One region of the uncultured Pseudosulfitobacter sp. genome, then DNA from elsewhere that is predicted to be linked to it. Evidence: riboswitches for the same ligand, from Rfam matches in the RefSeq annotation. Region 1 holds a riboswitch; the other holds the start of a gene.
The links. Region 1 has a riboswitch for thiamine pyrophosphate ahead of thiM (hydroxyethylthiazole kinase). Riboswitches for the same ligand answer to the same signal wherever they lie in the genome.
Positions count from the first base shown of each region.

Region 2: another riboswitch for thiamine pyrophosphate. It lies ahead of thiB (thiamine ABC transporter substrate binding subunit); the one in region 1 lies ahead of thiM (hydroxyethylthiazole kinase).

Region 1 covers NZ_CAXBJW010000008.1:69,415-76,658, forward strand. The annotation lists gene cyoB (cytochrome o ubiquinol oxidase subunit I) at 1-1,374, opposite strand, end outside; gene cyoA (ubiquinol oxidase subunit II) at 1,377-2,486, opposite strand; gene AAC077_RS16235 (MFS transporter) at 2,694-3,998, shown strand; TPP riboswitch at 4,108-4,196, shown strand; gene thiM (hydroxyethylthiazole kinase) at 4,244-5,017, shown strand; gene thiE (thiamine phosphate synthase) at 5,017-5,658, shown strand; gene thiD (bifunctional hydroxymethylpyrimidine kinase/phosphomethylpyrimidine kinase) at 5,655-6,458, shown strand; gene AAC077_RS16255 (ABC transporter substrate-binding protein) at 6,472-7,244, shown strand, end outside.
Region 2 covers NZ_CAXBJW010000002.1:321,219-328,462, reverse strand. The annotation lists gene AAC077_RS08805 (DMT family transporter) at 1-402, opposite strand, end outside; gene AAC077_RS08800 (hypothetical protein) at 441-821, opposite strand; gene aroC (chorismate synthase) at 913-2,028, opposite strand; gene AAC077_RS08790 (hydroxymethylglutaryl-CoA reductase, degradative) at 2,139-3,428, shown strand; TPP riboswitch at 3,466-3,567, shown strand; gene thiB (thiamine ABC transporter substrate binding subunit) at 3,605-4,591, shown strand; gene AAC077_RS08780 (thiamine/thiamine pyrophosphate ABC transporter permease ThiP) at 4,567-6,126, shown strand; gene AAC077_RS08775 (ATP-binding cassette domain-containing protein) at 6,092-6,802, shown strand; gene AAC077_RS08770 (6,7-dimethyl-8-ribityllumazine synthase) at 6,799-7,244, opposite strand, start outside.

The DNA.
Region 1 (7,244 bases):
GTTGATCCCGGCAAAGACGCCAAAGACCACACCGCCGATAATCACATTGTGAAAGTGCGCCACCAGAAACAACGAGTTGTGCAGCACATAATCCGCCGGTGGCACCGCCAGCAGCACGCCGGTCATGCCCCCGATGGTAAAGGTGATCATGAATGCAATGACCCACATCATCGGCAGCTCGAACTTGATGCGTCCCTTGTACATGGTGAACAGCCAGTTAAACAGCTTCGCCCCCGTCGGGATCGAAATGATCATCGTCGTGATCCCGAAGAACGAATTCACGTCCGCCCCCGCGCCCATGGTGAAAAAGTGGTGCAGCCAGACCAGATAGCTGAGGATCATGATCACACACAGCGCGTAGACCATCGACGTATAGCCGAACAGGCGCTTGCGCGAGAACGTCGGCACGATTTCCGAGAAGATGCCAAAGATCGGCAGGATCAGGATGTACACCTCTGGGTGGCCCCAGATCCAGATCAGGTTGATGTACATCATCGCGTTGCCGCCCATGTCATTGGTAAAGAAATGGGTGCCCAGATAGCGGTCGGCGGTCAGCAGCGCCAAGGTGGCGGTCAGAACCGGAAAGGATGCGACGATCAGGATGTTGGTCACCAAAGTGGACCAGGTAAAGATCGGCATTTTCATGAATGTCATGCCGGGCGCGCGCATCTTTACGATTGTCACGATCAGGTTGATCCCCGACAGCGTCGTGCCGATCCCTGCAATGTTCAGTGACCACAGGTAATAGTCGACACCGACGCCGGGGCTGAACTCAAGCCCCGACAGCGGCGGAAACGCCAGCCAGCCGGTCGCCGCAAATTCACCCACGAACAGCGACAGCATCACCAGAACCACACCGGAAAACGTCAGCCAGAAGCTGAAGTTGTTCAGGAACGGAAAGGCCACGTCGCGCGCGCCGATTTGCAGCGGCATAACGTAGTTCATGAAACCGGTGATAAACGGCATCGCCACGAAAAAGATCATGATCACGCCATGCGCGGTGAACACTTGGTCATAGTGATAGGGCGGCAAGAATTCGAGAAGCCCAGCCGACGCCAACGCCTGATGAATCCGCATCAGGATCGCATCGGAAAACCCACGGATCAGCATGACGGTGGCCAGCACCATATACATGATACCGATTTTCTTGTGGTCGACCGAGGTGAACCATTCCGTCCACAAATAGCCCCAAAGCCGCTTGTAGGTCAGCCAGCCGACAACCCCGACACCCAGCGCCATGGTGACGATGAAAGTGCCCAGAATAAGCGGGTCATAGAACGGGAAGATGTCCCAGTTCAGCTTGCCCCAGAACCAGTTCACCGGATTGGCGATGTCTGGAAACGTGTGTGCGGTGGTTTCGGTTGCTGTGGCCATGTTCAGTTCCCCGTTGGTACGGACATCTGCGGCGTTTCGGGCGGCAGCAGGTCCATGGCAGTGGTAATTTCTTCGGCGCGGTCCGACAGGTCCGGGCGCAGGATCGCGAACATGCCTTCGGGATTGTCAGCCGAGCAAAGCCCACGATAAAGTTCGCGGTTGTACAGCCCGTCAATGCCGCCCCCACCCAGCGCATCGACCATCATCATGTCGTTCATGCACAGTTTGTCGTCACCGACGCACATGTTCAGGATGCGCGGCCACAGGCCCTCTTGGACCGAGCCGTAGTAATGCACGTCGTCGTCGATGCTGGGCTGTTCCAGTTCAACAAAGGACGCGCGGTCCAACGGCTGTTCCGCACCGGCCACCTCTTTGGTCCAGTCCTCGAAACCCGCCTCGTCCAGCGCCTTGACGTCGAATCGCATCCGCGAGAACCCGGCGCCGTTGTAATGCGAGGCAAAGCCCGCATAGGTGCCGGCATGGTTGATCACCCCGTTCAACTCGGTTTCCATCCCGGCCATCGCATAGATCATGCCCACCATGTCGGGGATGTAAAAGGCGTTCATCACGGTGGTCGATGTCAGCTTGAATTCAACGGGGCGGTCCACGACCACCGCCATCTCGTTCACGGTGGCGATGTTGTATTCGGGGTAGATGAACAGCCATTTCCAATCCATCGCCACCACCTGCACCTGCAACGGCGTCACGTTTTCATCGACGGCCTTGGTGGCGGTGATGCGGGGCAGGTCGCGGTAAGGATCAAGCCGGTGCGTCGCCACCCAGGTCAGTCCGGCCAGGCAGATGATGATCGCCAGCGGCACCGACCAGACGACGATTTCAAGGCTGACCGAGTGGTCCCATTCGGGATCATAGGCCGCGTCTTCGTTGTCGGCGCGATACTTGATCGCAAAAAACACCGTCAGCGCCAGCACCGGAACAATCACGATCAACATCAGAACGGTTGCGTAAATGATCAGGTCGGCTTGCTGCGATGCGACATCTCCGGCCGGGTTCATGACGACCAGATTGCATCCCGACAATGCCAGCGCACCAAGCGCCAGCAAACCGAAACGACCAATCCTGCGATTTGTTCTGGGTTGAAAGAAAGACATCCAAGACCTCTTGTGTGTTTCTTCGGAGGGTGTTCCCCTGTGGCAGCTAAATAACACTCGGGGCTGATTTAGACAGCGCGATCGCTGCGGTATTTTGGCACGGCTGCCCCAGGTCGGGCTGCGGTATTTTAGCACGCCTGTCGGAAATTGTGGTGATTTCCATCTTGGCCGCTATCCTAAGAACGACAGCGAAGAAGGGGTTGGACCATGGCGATCGGTAATGCGGCAGGCACGAAAATGGGCAAGGCAAGCGACGTCGATTCGAACACGAGACAGACCGTGCAACTGGATGACGTCATCACCACTGTGGTGATGGCGCGGGTGACGGACTATTTCGGTTTCTTCGTCTTTGCCATCGCCTCGGCCCTTGTTTTTCCTGCGATTTTCTTCCCTTACCTTGAACCCGTGCCCGCAACGCTGGCATCGTTCGCGGTGTTCTCGCTGGCGTTTCTGGCCCGTCCCGTGGCCAGCCTGATTGGCCGCAAACTGGAACCGCGCATCGGCAAACCGGGGAAAATCACGGTGGCCCTGATGCTGCTGGGCACCTCGACCGTCGCCATCGGGTTGCTGCCCGGATACGACCGCATCGGCTGGGTCGCCCCCGCGCTGCTGGCCGTGTTGCGCGTGATTCAGGGGCTGGGACTGGGCGGATCATGGGACGGCATGACGCTTCAGCTTAAATCGGCCGCCCCCAAGGACCGCGACGGTCTTTACAGCATGGTGCCGCAACTGGGCGGGCCCATCGGCTTCTGCGTCGCCGCCGCAATGTTCTACGTGCTGACCGGCTTCCTGACCGAAGAGGAATTCTATCAATACGGCTGGCGGTTCGCGTTCTTTGCGGTGATGGCCGTGAACGTCGTGTCGCTGTTTGCACGGCTTCGGCTGCTGACCACGAATTTCGGCTCGGATGAAGAAACCATGATGAAATCCGCCCCGCTTGGCTTTCTGCTGCGGACCGAATGGCGGTCGATTCTGCTGTCGGCTTTCCTGCCGTTGTCCAGCTATGCATTGCTGCACATGCTGACGGTTTTCCCGATCAGCTACACGCTGCTGTTCACGGACAACGCCATCGACCGGATCATCCTGTGGCAGCTTGTCGGCGGCGCGCTGGCGGTCGGAACCGTGATGTTGTCCGGGGTGCTGGCAGACCGCTATTCCAAACGCGCGGTGATACTGGGGTCCAGCGTGCTGACGCTGCTGCTGTGCCTTAGCATCGGCACGCTGAACGACAATCCGGCGGTCTATATCGTTGCGGGCTTCATCATTTTCGGCCTGTCTTATGGTCAATCCAGCGCCATCGTCCCGGACCGGTTTTCCCCCGATTGCCGCTACTCCGGCTCGGCGCTGTCCACCAACCTGTCGTGGATATTCGGCGCGGCCTTTGCCCCGCTGGTGGGGCTGTTTCTGGCCAGCACCTTCGGGCTGTGGGCTGCGGCGTTGTATCTGGTGTCCGGCGTGCTGGTGACATTGGCCACGCTGTTCATCCTGCGCCGCCAGTTCGACAAGATCTAAGGATCGCGCACCGCGGCCTGACTGCGGGGCACATCGCCTGACCTGCGCCGCCGCCTTGGCGGCGCACGCATGGATTGCATTTGACGCCCCTGTCCAAACCGCCTATCCCTGAGCGCACCAGGGGCGCTGAAAAGCTGAGACGTACCCTTTGAACCTGAACCAGATAATGCTGGCGGAGGGAGGTCGTATGTTTCGCGGATTGCGTTCCTGCTCTCTCTTTTTGCCCGCGCGAAAAAGGAGAGACCATGGCCCCCCAAGATATCCTGACAGCCCTGCGTGACCAGAATCCGCTGGTGCATTGCATCACCAATTACGTCGCCATGAACATCGCCGCAAACGTGGTTCTGGCGGCGGGCGCATCGCCCGCGATGGTCCATGCGCCCGAGGAAATCCCCGAATTCACACCCATCTGTGGCGCGCTGACGGTCAACATCGGCACGCTGTCGTCCGCGTGGTTGGCCAGCATGACCACCGCCGCAACCGTTGCGGGCGCGCACAATATCCCGTGGGTGCTTGATCCGGTGGCGCATTTCATCTCGGACTATCGCAAAGCTGCGGCGCAAGACCTGCTGGCGCTGCGTCCGACGGTCATCCGCGGCAACGCCTCCGAAATACTGGCGCTTGCGGGCGAGGCCGGTGCCGGCAAAGGCGCCGACAGCGGCGACAGTGTGGACGCCGCGCAATCGGCTGCAAACGCGCTGGCGACGCAGTGGGGCGCCGTGGTGGCGGTCACCGGGCCGGTCGATTATGTCACCGACGGCACGCAAACCGCGCAGGTTTCGGGCGGCTCGCCCCTGATGCCCAAAATCACCGCGCTGGGCTGTTCGCAAACCGCACTGATGGGCGCCTATTGCGCCTCTGGTCCTGCGTTTCAGGCCGCCTTGGGCGCCCTTGCGCATTTCAAGGTGGCGGGCAATGCGGCCGCCAAGGTTGCGAACGGTCCGGGCAGTTTCCAGATGCATTTTCTGGATGCCCTGAGGTCGACCCGTCCGCAGGATCTTGCGCAGGTTATCGCGTGATGGCCTTTCACCGCGCCCAATTGCGCCTGTATCTGGTCACCGACCGCGACCTGTGCGCTGCGATGGGGGTGGTCGAAACCGTGACGCGCGCCGTGGCGGGGGGCGTCACCATGGTGCAACTGCGCGACAAGACCGCGACCACAGCACAGCGCATTGAACTGGCCATAGCGCTGAAACAGGCCCTGCATGGCAGGGATGTGCCGCTTGTCATCAACGACGACATCGCCGCTGCCGTCGCCGCAGGGGCCTGTGGCGCGCACATCGGTCAGGGCGACATCGCACCGGCAGCGGCGCGGGCACGGCTGGGGCCGGACAAGATCCTTGGCCTGTCGTGCGAGACGGTGCAAACCGTGCAGGCCGCCGATGCGTCGGTCGTGGACTATCTGGGTCTGGGGCCGGTCTTTGGAACGCCCACAAAAACCGACCACGCACAGCCCATCGGCTTTGACGGGCTGGCGCAGATGGTCGCCGCCTCTGCCTTGCCCACAGTCGCCATCGGCGGGTTGAAATCCGCGCACATCGGCGCAGTGCACGCGGCCAAGGCCGACGGCATGGCCGTTGTCTCGGCCATTTGCGGACAAGCCGATCCTTGCGCTGCCGCCCGTGCCTTTGCTCTTGCGCAAAACGAGTGTGCCCCATGATCCCCAATGTTCTTAGCATCGCGGGGTCCGATCCGTCCGGCGGGGCGGGCATTCAGGCCGACATCAAGGCGATTTCGGCGAACGGTGCCTACGCGATGGCCGTCCTGACCGCCCTGACCGCGCAGAACACCCAAGGGGTCAGCGACATCCACATCGTGCCGCCCGCCTTTGTGCGCAGCCAGATCGAGGCGATTTTTGCCGACATCCGCGTCGATGCGATCAAGATCGGCATGATCGCCACAGCCGAAGGGGCCGCCGCCATCGCGCAGTCATTGGCCGGGCAGGCGGGCATTCCCGTCGTGCTGGACCCGGTGATGATCGCCAAGGGTGGCGCGACCCTGTTGCAACCCGACGCGGTTGCGGCCCTGCGGGACAGGTTGCTGCCGCTGGCCACGGTGCTGACCCCGAACCTGCCCGAGGCGGCGCATTTGCTGGGCGTCGAAGCCGCCACCACGCGCGACGACATGGTGAAGCAGGGCGTGGCGCTGTGCGCGCTGGGGCCGCAGGCCGTGTTGATAAAAGGCGGTCATTTGAGCGGTGCCTCCAGCCCCGATTGTCTGGTCACAGCGCAAGACGTGGTGTGGTTCGACGCCCCCCGCACCCGCACGGCAAACACCCATGGCACGGGCTGCACCCTGTCCTCGGCCCTTGCGGCGCAACTGGCAAGGGGGCTTGGGCCTGCCGACGCCACGCTTGCTGCCAAGACCTATGTCTCGACCGCCGTCGCCCATGCGGGCGATCTGTCCGTGGGCACGGGCCACGGCCCCACCCACCACTTCGCCACGCTTTACGCCAAATAAAAGAGATCCCCCCATGAAATCCGTTATCCTTGCAGGCTTGCTGTCGCTAATCACCGCCCCGCTTTATGCGCAGGATCAGGTTACCCTGATGTTGGACTGGTTTGTGAACCCCGACCACGGCCCTGTCATCATCGCGCAGGAAAAGGGCTACTTTGCCGAACAAAACCTTGAGGTTCAGGTGATCGCCCCCGCCGATCCCTCGGCCCCGCCCAAGATGGTCGCGGCGGGGCAGGCCGACCTTGCGATTTCCTATCAGCCGCAGTTGCACCTGCAAATCCACGAAGGCTTGCCACTGCAACGGGTCGGAACGCTGGTGGCCACACCGCTGAACTGCCTGCTTGTGCTGGACGATGGCCCCATCGCCACCCCCGCCGACCTGAAGGGCCGCAAGGTCGGCTATTCCGTCGGCGGCATTGAAGAGGCGATGTTGGGGCAGATCCTGAAAACCCATGGCCTGTCGCTGGACGACGTCGAATTGATCAACGTCAACTGGTCCATGTCCCCGTCGCTGATGTCGGGACAGGTCGATGCCGTGATCGGCGCGTTTCGCAATTTCGAGCTGAACCAGATGGACATCGAAGGTGTGCCGGGCCGCTGTTTCTACGTCGAGGAAGAAGGCCTGCCGCCCTATGACGAACTGATCTACGTGGCCAACAGGGACACGATGGATGTGGATATGATCCGGCGTTTCCTTGCCGCGACCGAAAAGGCGACCCAGTACATTATCAACCATCCGGTGGAGAGTTGGGAAGTCTTTGCCGCCACCGCACCCGAGCTGAACGACGC
Region 2 (7,244 bases), on a different contig from region 1:
GACGGCGGTCATGCGGATGGCGCGCACTTTCTCGTTCAGCAGGAAAATCGCAAACAGCACGGTGAACAGCGGCGTGGCATAGCCGATGGCGGTCACTTCGGGCAGGGGCAACAGGCCAAGGCCGGTAAAGGTCAGGGTCATCGCCGCAGTGCCGAACAGGCCGCGCCACACGTGGCCCATCGGATTTTTGGTCACAAGCCCGTGGCGCAGTTCGCCGGTCTGCCAAAGCCAGGCCAGAATGACGGGAATGCAAAAGAAAGAGCGAAAGAAAACCGCCTCGCCCGAGGGCACTTCGCGCACCGCGATCTTGATCATCGCGGACATGACCATGAACAGGAAAACAGACAGCAATTTCAAGGCGACTGCTGTTCCGGGGCGGTGTTCGGTCAAGGGTATCGGCATGCGACACCCTTGATCTGTCAGGGATCAGTTTGCAAGCGTCAGTTTAGCTTTGCGACAGCCAAAGGCGTGTTGTCGGCAGGGTTCCAGATCCAGACCTCATCATAGTCCGAAACGTTGAACGACTGACCGGCGGAATAGTCTTGCGATCCTTCGACCGCTTGCAGCGCGCCCATGTCCGTGGCGGCGTCAAGATTGCCGTTGCGGCCAAATCCCACGTGCGCGCCTTCGGTGCCCTCGACTTTGAAGTCGCGCATCAGCGACACGCCGGCATTTGTCACGACGACAACGCCGCTGGCTGTCACGCCATTGCGCCCCTGAAATGTGCCTTCACGGCCGACGTTGTCCTGCGCGAAAGCAGGCAGCGCCGCGGGCAGCAAGGCGCAAACAACAAGGGCGGTGGTGATAATACGACGGTTCATGATGCATCCTTTCGACACAACTTTGAACATATGTAGTGCACCTTTGGACGATTCCCAGATGCCGCCCACAGTTCGTCCGCACTGTGACATTTCAGCCGATGCGACCGCGGTTTTCGCCGATCTGCCCGCCGACCTGACCGCGATGCAGCAGCATGTGGTCCAGGATAACGCAGGCCATCATCGCCTCGCCCACGGGTACGGCGCGGATGCCGACGCACGGGTCGTGGCGGCCCTTGGTGATAATCTCGGTTTCCGCGCCGGCCTTGGTGATGGTCTTGCGGGTTTTCAGGATGGACGAGGTGGGTTTGACAGCAAAGCGCACGACGATGTCCTGTCCGGTGCTGATCCCACCCAGAATGCCGCCCGCGTGGTTGCTGGAATAGGACGGCTTGCCGTCGTTGCCCATGAAAATCTCGTCGGCGTTCAGCTCACCGGTCAGCATCGCGGCGGACATGCCTTCGCCAATCTCGACCCCTTTGACCGCGTTGATCGACATCATGGCGGCGGCCAGATCGGTATCAAGCTTGCCGTAGACCGGTGCGCCAAGGCCTGCGGGTACGCCGCGCGCCACCACTTCGATGATCGCGCCGACGCTGCTGCCGGATTTGCGCAGATCGTCAAGATAGTCGGCCCAGTCAGCGGCGGTTTGGGCGTCGGGAGACCAGAACGGGTTTTGCTCGATCTGGTCCCAGTCGAACCGGCTGCGGTCGATCTCGTGGGCGCCCATGCGGGTCATGTAGCCGGTGATCTGCACATCGGGGGCAATCGCGCGGATCGCCTCGCGCGCCAGACCGCCCGCCGCCACGCGCGACGCGGTTTCGCGGGCAGACGACCGGCCACCGCCGCGATAGTCGCGGATGCCGTATTTCTGCCAATAGGTGATGTCGGCGTGACCGGGGCGGAACTTGTCCATGATGTCGCCGTAGTCTTTCGACCGCTGGTCGGTGTTCTCGATCATCAGCTGCACCGGCGTGCCTGTGGTCTGCCCCTCGAACACACCGGACAGGATGCGCACCTCGTCGGCCTCGCGGCGCTGGGTGGTGTATTTGTTCTGGCCCGGTTTGCGGCGGTCCAGCCAATGTTGGATCATCGCCTCGTCCACGGGCACGCCCGGAGGGCAGCCGTCAACCGTCGCACCCAACGCGGGTCCGTGGCTTTCACCCCATGTGGTGACGCGGAAGAGGTGGCCAAAGCTGTTGATCGACATTGCGGTCTCCTTTGGCCCAAGGCCATAACGGCACGCGCGCATCGGCTCAAGAGTGATTGACCGGTGCGGTTCAGCCTGTACCGTCTGGCGAGACATAGCAGGAGGTCGCCATGACACAGCCCGTACCCGTGAACGCCCGCATTGCGGGGCTGCGCGATCTTGAACCTGCGGGGCGGCTGGATGCGGTCTGTGTGGCGGCGGGGCTGGATCAGAGCGACCGCGCGTTGCTGGCGGGCGAGGGGGCGTTGCCCTTGGCCACGGCCAACGGGATGATCGAAAATGTGGTGGGCAAGTTCGAGATGCCGATGGGGGTCGCCACCAACTTTTGCGTCAACGGCAAGGATTACCTGATCCCGATGGTGGTCGAGGAACCCTCTGTCGTGGCGGCGGCGTCCTATATGGCGCGGATTGCGCGGGCCGGGGGCGGCTTTCATGCTTCGGCGGATGATCCGGTGATGCGCGCGCAGGTGCAGGTGCTGGGGGTCAGCGACCCTGCGGCGGCGCGGCTGCGGATACTCGAGCACCGCAACGACCTGATGGCTCTGGCCAATTCAAAGGACAAGGTGCTGACCGGTCTGGGTGGCGGCTGCAAGGACATCGAGGTGCATGTGTTTGACGACACGCCGGTGGGGCCGATGGTGGTGCTGCATCTGATCGTGGACGTGCGCGATGCGATGGGGGCGAACACGGTCAACACCATGGCCGAACTGCTGGCCCCCAAGGTCGAGACGATCACGGGCGGCACCGTGCGGCTGCGCATCCTGTCCAACCTGGCTGATCTGCGGCTGGTGCGGGCGCGTGTCGATCTGGAAGCTGCGGCGTTGAATACTGACACGCTTGACGGGCACGAGGTCGCGCAGGGTATCGTCGAAGCCTGTGCGCTGGCCGTGATCGACCCGTACCGCGCAGCGACCCACAACAAGGGGATCATGAACGGCATTGATCCGGTGGTGATCGCCACCGGCAACGACTGGCGCGCGGTCGAGGCCGGGGCACATGCCTATGCCGCGCGCAGGGGGCGCTATACCGCGTTGACGCGCTGGGAACGCACCGCCAGCGGTGGGCTAAGTGGCAGTATCGAATTGCCGATGGCGCTGGGCCTTGTGGGTGGGGCCACACGCACCCATCCGGCGGCGCAGGCGGCGTTGCGGTTGCTGCGCGTCGAGACCGCGACCGAACTGGCGCAGGTTGTCGCGTCGGTCGGGCTGGCGCAAAACATGGCGGCACTGCGCGCCTTGGCGACCGAGGGCATCCAGCGTGGCCACATGGCGCTGCACGCGCGCAACATCGCGATCACGGCCGGCGCGACAGGTGCCGACATTGACCGTGTGGCCCGTTCCATCGTTGCAGCAGGTGACATTACGGTGGACCACGCACGCAGCATTCTGGGCGAAACCTGAATACGGCTTGCCTCGGCAGCCCACACACCCTAGCTATTGCAACACCTCGGGGGGCCATTGTGGCTGAGATGCGAATGATCGCGGACCCGTTGAACCTGAACCGGTTAACACCGGCGGAGGGAAGGTCTGGACATCACTCCACGCTTTGCCCTTTCGCCAGCAAATTGGAGGATGCCATGAAGCCGATCCATCTTGCAGCGGGAGTTCTTGCAGCAACCGTTGCCACCACAGCGCAGGCCGAAACGCCTGTTCTGACCGTCTATACCTACGACAGTTTTGTGTCCGACTGGGGCCCCGGTCCTGTGATCGAAAAAGCGTTTGAAGAGGTGTGCGACTGCGATTTGCAGTTCGTGGGCACGGGCGACGGCGCTGCGCTGTTGGCGCGGGTCAAGCTGGAAGGCGCGCGCTCTGACGCTGACGTGGTGCTGGGGCTGGACACCAACCTGACCGCTGCCGCCACCGCGACGGGCCTGTTCGCCCCGCATTCGGTCGATGTCGCTTATGACGTGCCGATGGAGTGGACAGACGCGAATTTCGTGCCCTTCGACTGGGGCTATTTCGCCTTTGTCTATAACGACGGCATCACACCGCCCAAGAACTTCCGCGAACTGGCAGACAGCGACCTGAAGATCGTCATTCAGGACCCCCGGTCGTCAACGCCCGGTCTGGGCCTGCTGATGTGGGTCAAGGCAGCCTATGGCGACGAGGCACCGGCGATCTGGGCCGATCTGGCCGACAACATCGTGACAGTAACCAAGGGCTGGTCCGAATCCTACGGCCTGTTCCTTGAGGGCGAGGCCGACATGGCACTGTCCTACACCACATCGCCCGCCTATCACCTGATCGCGGAAGAGGACGCCACCAAACACGCGGCACCATTTTCCGAGGGGCATTATTTGCAAGTCGAAGTGGCGGGCAAGCTGGCCAACAGCGACCAGCCCGAGCTGGCGGACAAGTTTCTGGATTTCATGGTGACAGATGCCTTCCAGTCGGCCATTCCGACAACCAACTGGATGTACCCGGCCGTGACGCCCAAGGGCGGCCTGCCCGAAGGGTTCGAAACGTTGATCACCCCCGAAACGGCGCTGTTGGTGCCATCGGATGAGGCGCCCGCCCTGCGGGACGAAGCGTTGCAGGAATGGCTGCAAGCCCTGTCCAGATAAGCCGCGTAGGCGGCATTGGCGCTGCGACATTGGTCGTGGCGCTGATCGCTGCCGCGCTGGGCGCGGTGGCGTGGCGGGCCGAGGGGGGATTTTCCCTTGGGCCTGCCGATTGGGCTGCGGTGCGTTTCACCCTGTGGCAGGCGTTTCTGTCGGCGGTGATCTCGGTGGCGCTGGCGGTGCCGGTGGCGCGCGCGCTGGCGCGGCGGCGGTTTGCTGGGCGTGGCGTGCTGATTGCCCTGTTGGGTGCGCCGTTCATCCTGCCGGTGATTGTCGCGGTGCTGGGTATTCTGGCGGTCTTTGGTCGCGGCGGTTGGGTGAATCTACTGCTGGGGCATTGGGGTTTCGCGCCGCTGTCGATCTACGGATTGGGCGGTGTGCTTCTGGCCCATGTGTTTTTCAACCTGCCGCTGGCGACGCGGCTGATCCTGCAAGGTTGGCAAGGCATTCCGGCAGAACGCTTCCGGCTGGCGGCGCAACTGGGGCTGACCCCGCGCATGGTGTTTCGCGTGCTGGAATGGCCTGTACTGTTGCGCGTGGTGCCGGGCGCGCTGGCGTTGATCTTCGTGATCTGTCTGGCCAGCTTTGCCGTGGCGCTGACGCTGGGCGGGGGGCCACGGGCGACCACCATTGAGCTGGCGATTTATCAGGCGTTTCTGTTCGATTTCGATCTGGGCCGCGCCGCGGTGCTGTCGTTGATGCAACTGGGCATGGCGGGCGGCGCTGCTGTGCTTGCGCTGTGGCTGGTGCCACAAGTGTCGCTGACGGGTGGCATGGGGCGCACCGTGCGCCGCTGGGACGCGCCAACCGGCGCGCTGCGTTGGGTCGATGCGGCGCTGATCGGGCTGGCGGCGGTGTTCCTGCTGGTGCCGCTGGTCTCTGTCGTACTGTCCGGTTTGCCCGGCCTTGGCGCATTGCCCGCAAGCGTGTTCCGCGCGGCGTGGTCTTCGATCTGGGTGTCCTGCGTCAGCGTTTGCGTGCTTCTGGCGCTGGCCCTGCCGATGGCGGGCTGGATCGGCACCAGCCGTCGCGGCGGGGTCGAAGCGGCGGGGCTGTTGGGGTTTGCCGCGTCGCCGCTGATGATCGGGACGGGATGGTTTATCCTGATCTATCCCTTTGCCCCACCGTCGTCGCTGGCCTTGCCGGTGACGGCACTGGTCAACGCGCTGATGGCGCTGCCTTTTGCCCTGCGCATTCTGGTGCCGGGGGTGCGTGACGTTGTGGCGGCCCAAGGGCGGCTGAGCGCGGCGCTGGGCCTGCGCGGCTGGCGGCTGTGGCTGTGGGTGATCCTGCCGGGGGTGCGCCCGCAAGTGGGCTTTGCCGCCGGGCTGGCGGCGGCGCTGTCGATGGGGGATCTGGGCGTGATTGCCTTGTTTGCCGATCAGGACCACGCGACGCTGCCCTTGCAGATGTACCGTCTGATGGGGGCCTATCAGATGCAGGCGGCGGCGGGGGCGGCGCTGTTGTTGATATTGCTCGCCTTCGGGGCGTTCTGGATGTGTGATGCTTGGGGGCGACGTGGTGCTGTATCTGAATGATGTGTTGATCGAACTGGGCGATTTCAGCCTGCGTGTCGATCTGTCGGTGCCTGCGGGGCGCAAGGTGGCGATCATCGGGCCGTCGGGCGCAGGCAAGTCGACGCTGGTGGGGGCGGTGGCGGGGTTCGTGCCGCTGGCCCGAGGTACGGTGACGATGCAGGGGAAGGACATTACGCATGCAGCCCCCGACAAACGTGGCATGGCGATGTTGTTTCAGGACGGCAACCTGTTCCCGCATCTGACGGCGGCGCAGAACGTCGGGCTGGGCCTGCGCCCCGCGCTGCGCCTGACGGCGGAGGAGCAGGGGCAGGTGCGTGATGCATTGGCGCGGGTCGGGCTGGCGGGGTTCGAGGATCGCACGCCCGCCAACCTGTCCGGGGGTCAGCAAAGCCGCGCGGCGCTGGCGCGGATGCTGGTGCAGGGTAAGCCGCTGATGCTGCTGGACGAACCGTTCGCGGCACTCGGGCCTGCGTTGCGGGATGAAATGTTGGATCTGGTCGGCACGGTGGCCGCAGACACGGGCGCTGCGGTGATGATGGTCACCCACGCACCACAAGACGTGCGTCGCTTTGCCGACGATGTGATCTTTGTCGAAGGGGGCATGGCCCATGCACCACAGGCGGCGGGGGCGTTGATGGACAACCCGCCGCCTGCTTTGAAAGCCTATCTCGGCTAAGCTGCCGCGACGCTGCGCAAGCTGCTGCGCGCCTGAAGGATGCCCAAAGCGGCGTGCGCGGCCTCGCGGCCTTTGGACACGAAGTGATCGGCGTAGATCGCCTTGTGATGATCGGTTTCCTGAAAGTGGTGCGGCGTCAGCGACACCGACAGCACGGGCACGCCGGTGTCCATGCCTGCACGCATCAGCCCGTCGACCACGGCGCTGGCGACAAAGTCGTGACGATATATACCACCGTCCACCACCAGCGCGGCACAGACGACGGCATCATAGCGGCCCGTCGCTGCCAGATCGCGCGCCATCAGCGGCATTTCAAACGCGCCCGGCACGTCGATCACGTCGATCTGGGCGCGGGGAATAATTTCGGAAAACCCGTCCAGCGCGCGGTCGACGATATCGGCGTGCCAGCGGGCCTGGACGTAAGCAATGCGGGTGTGTGTCA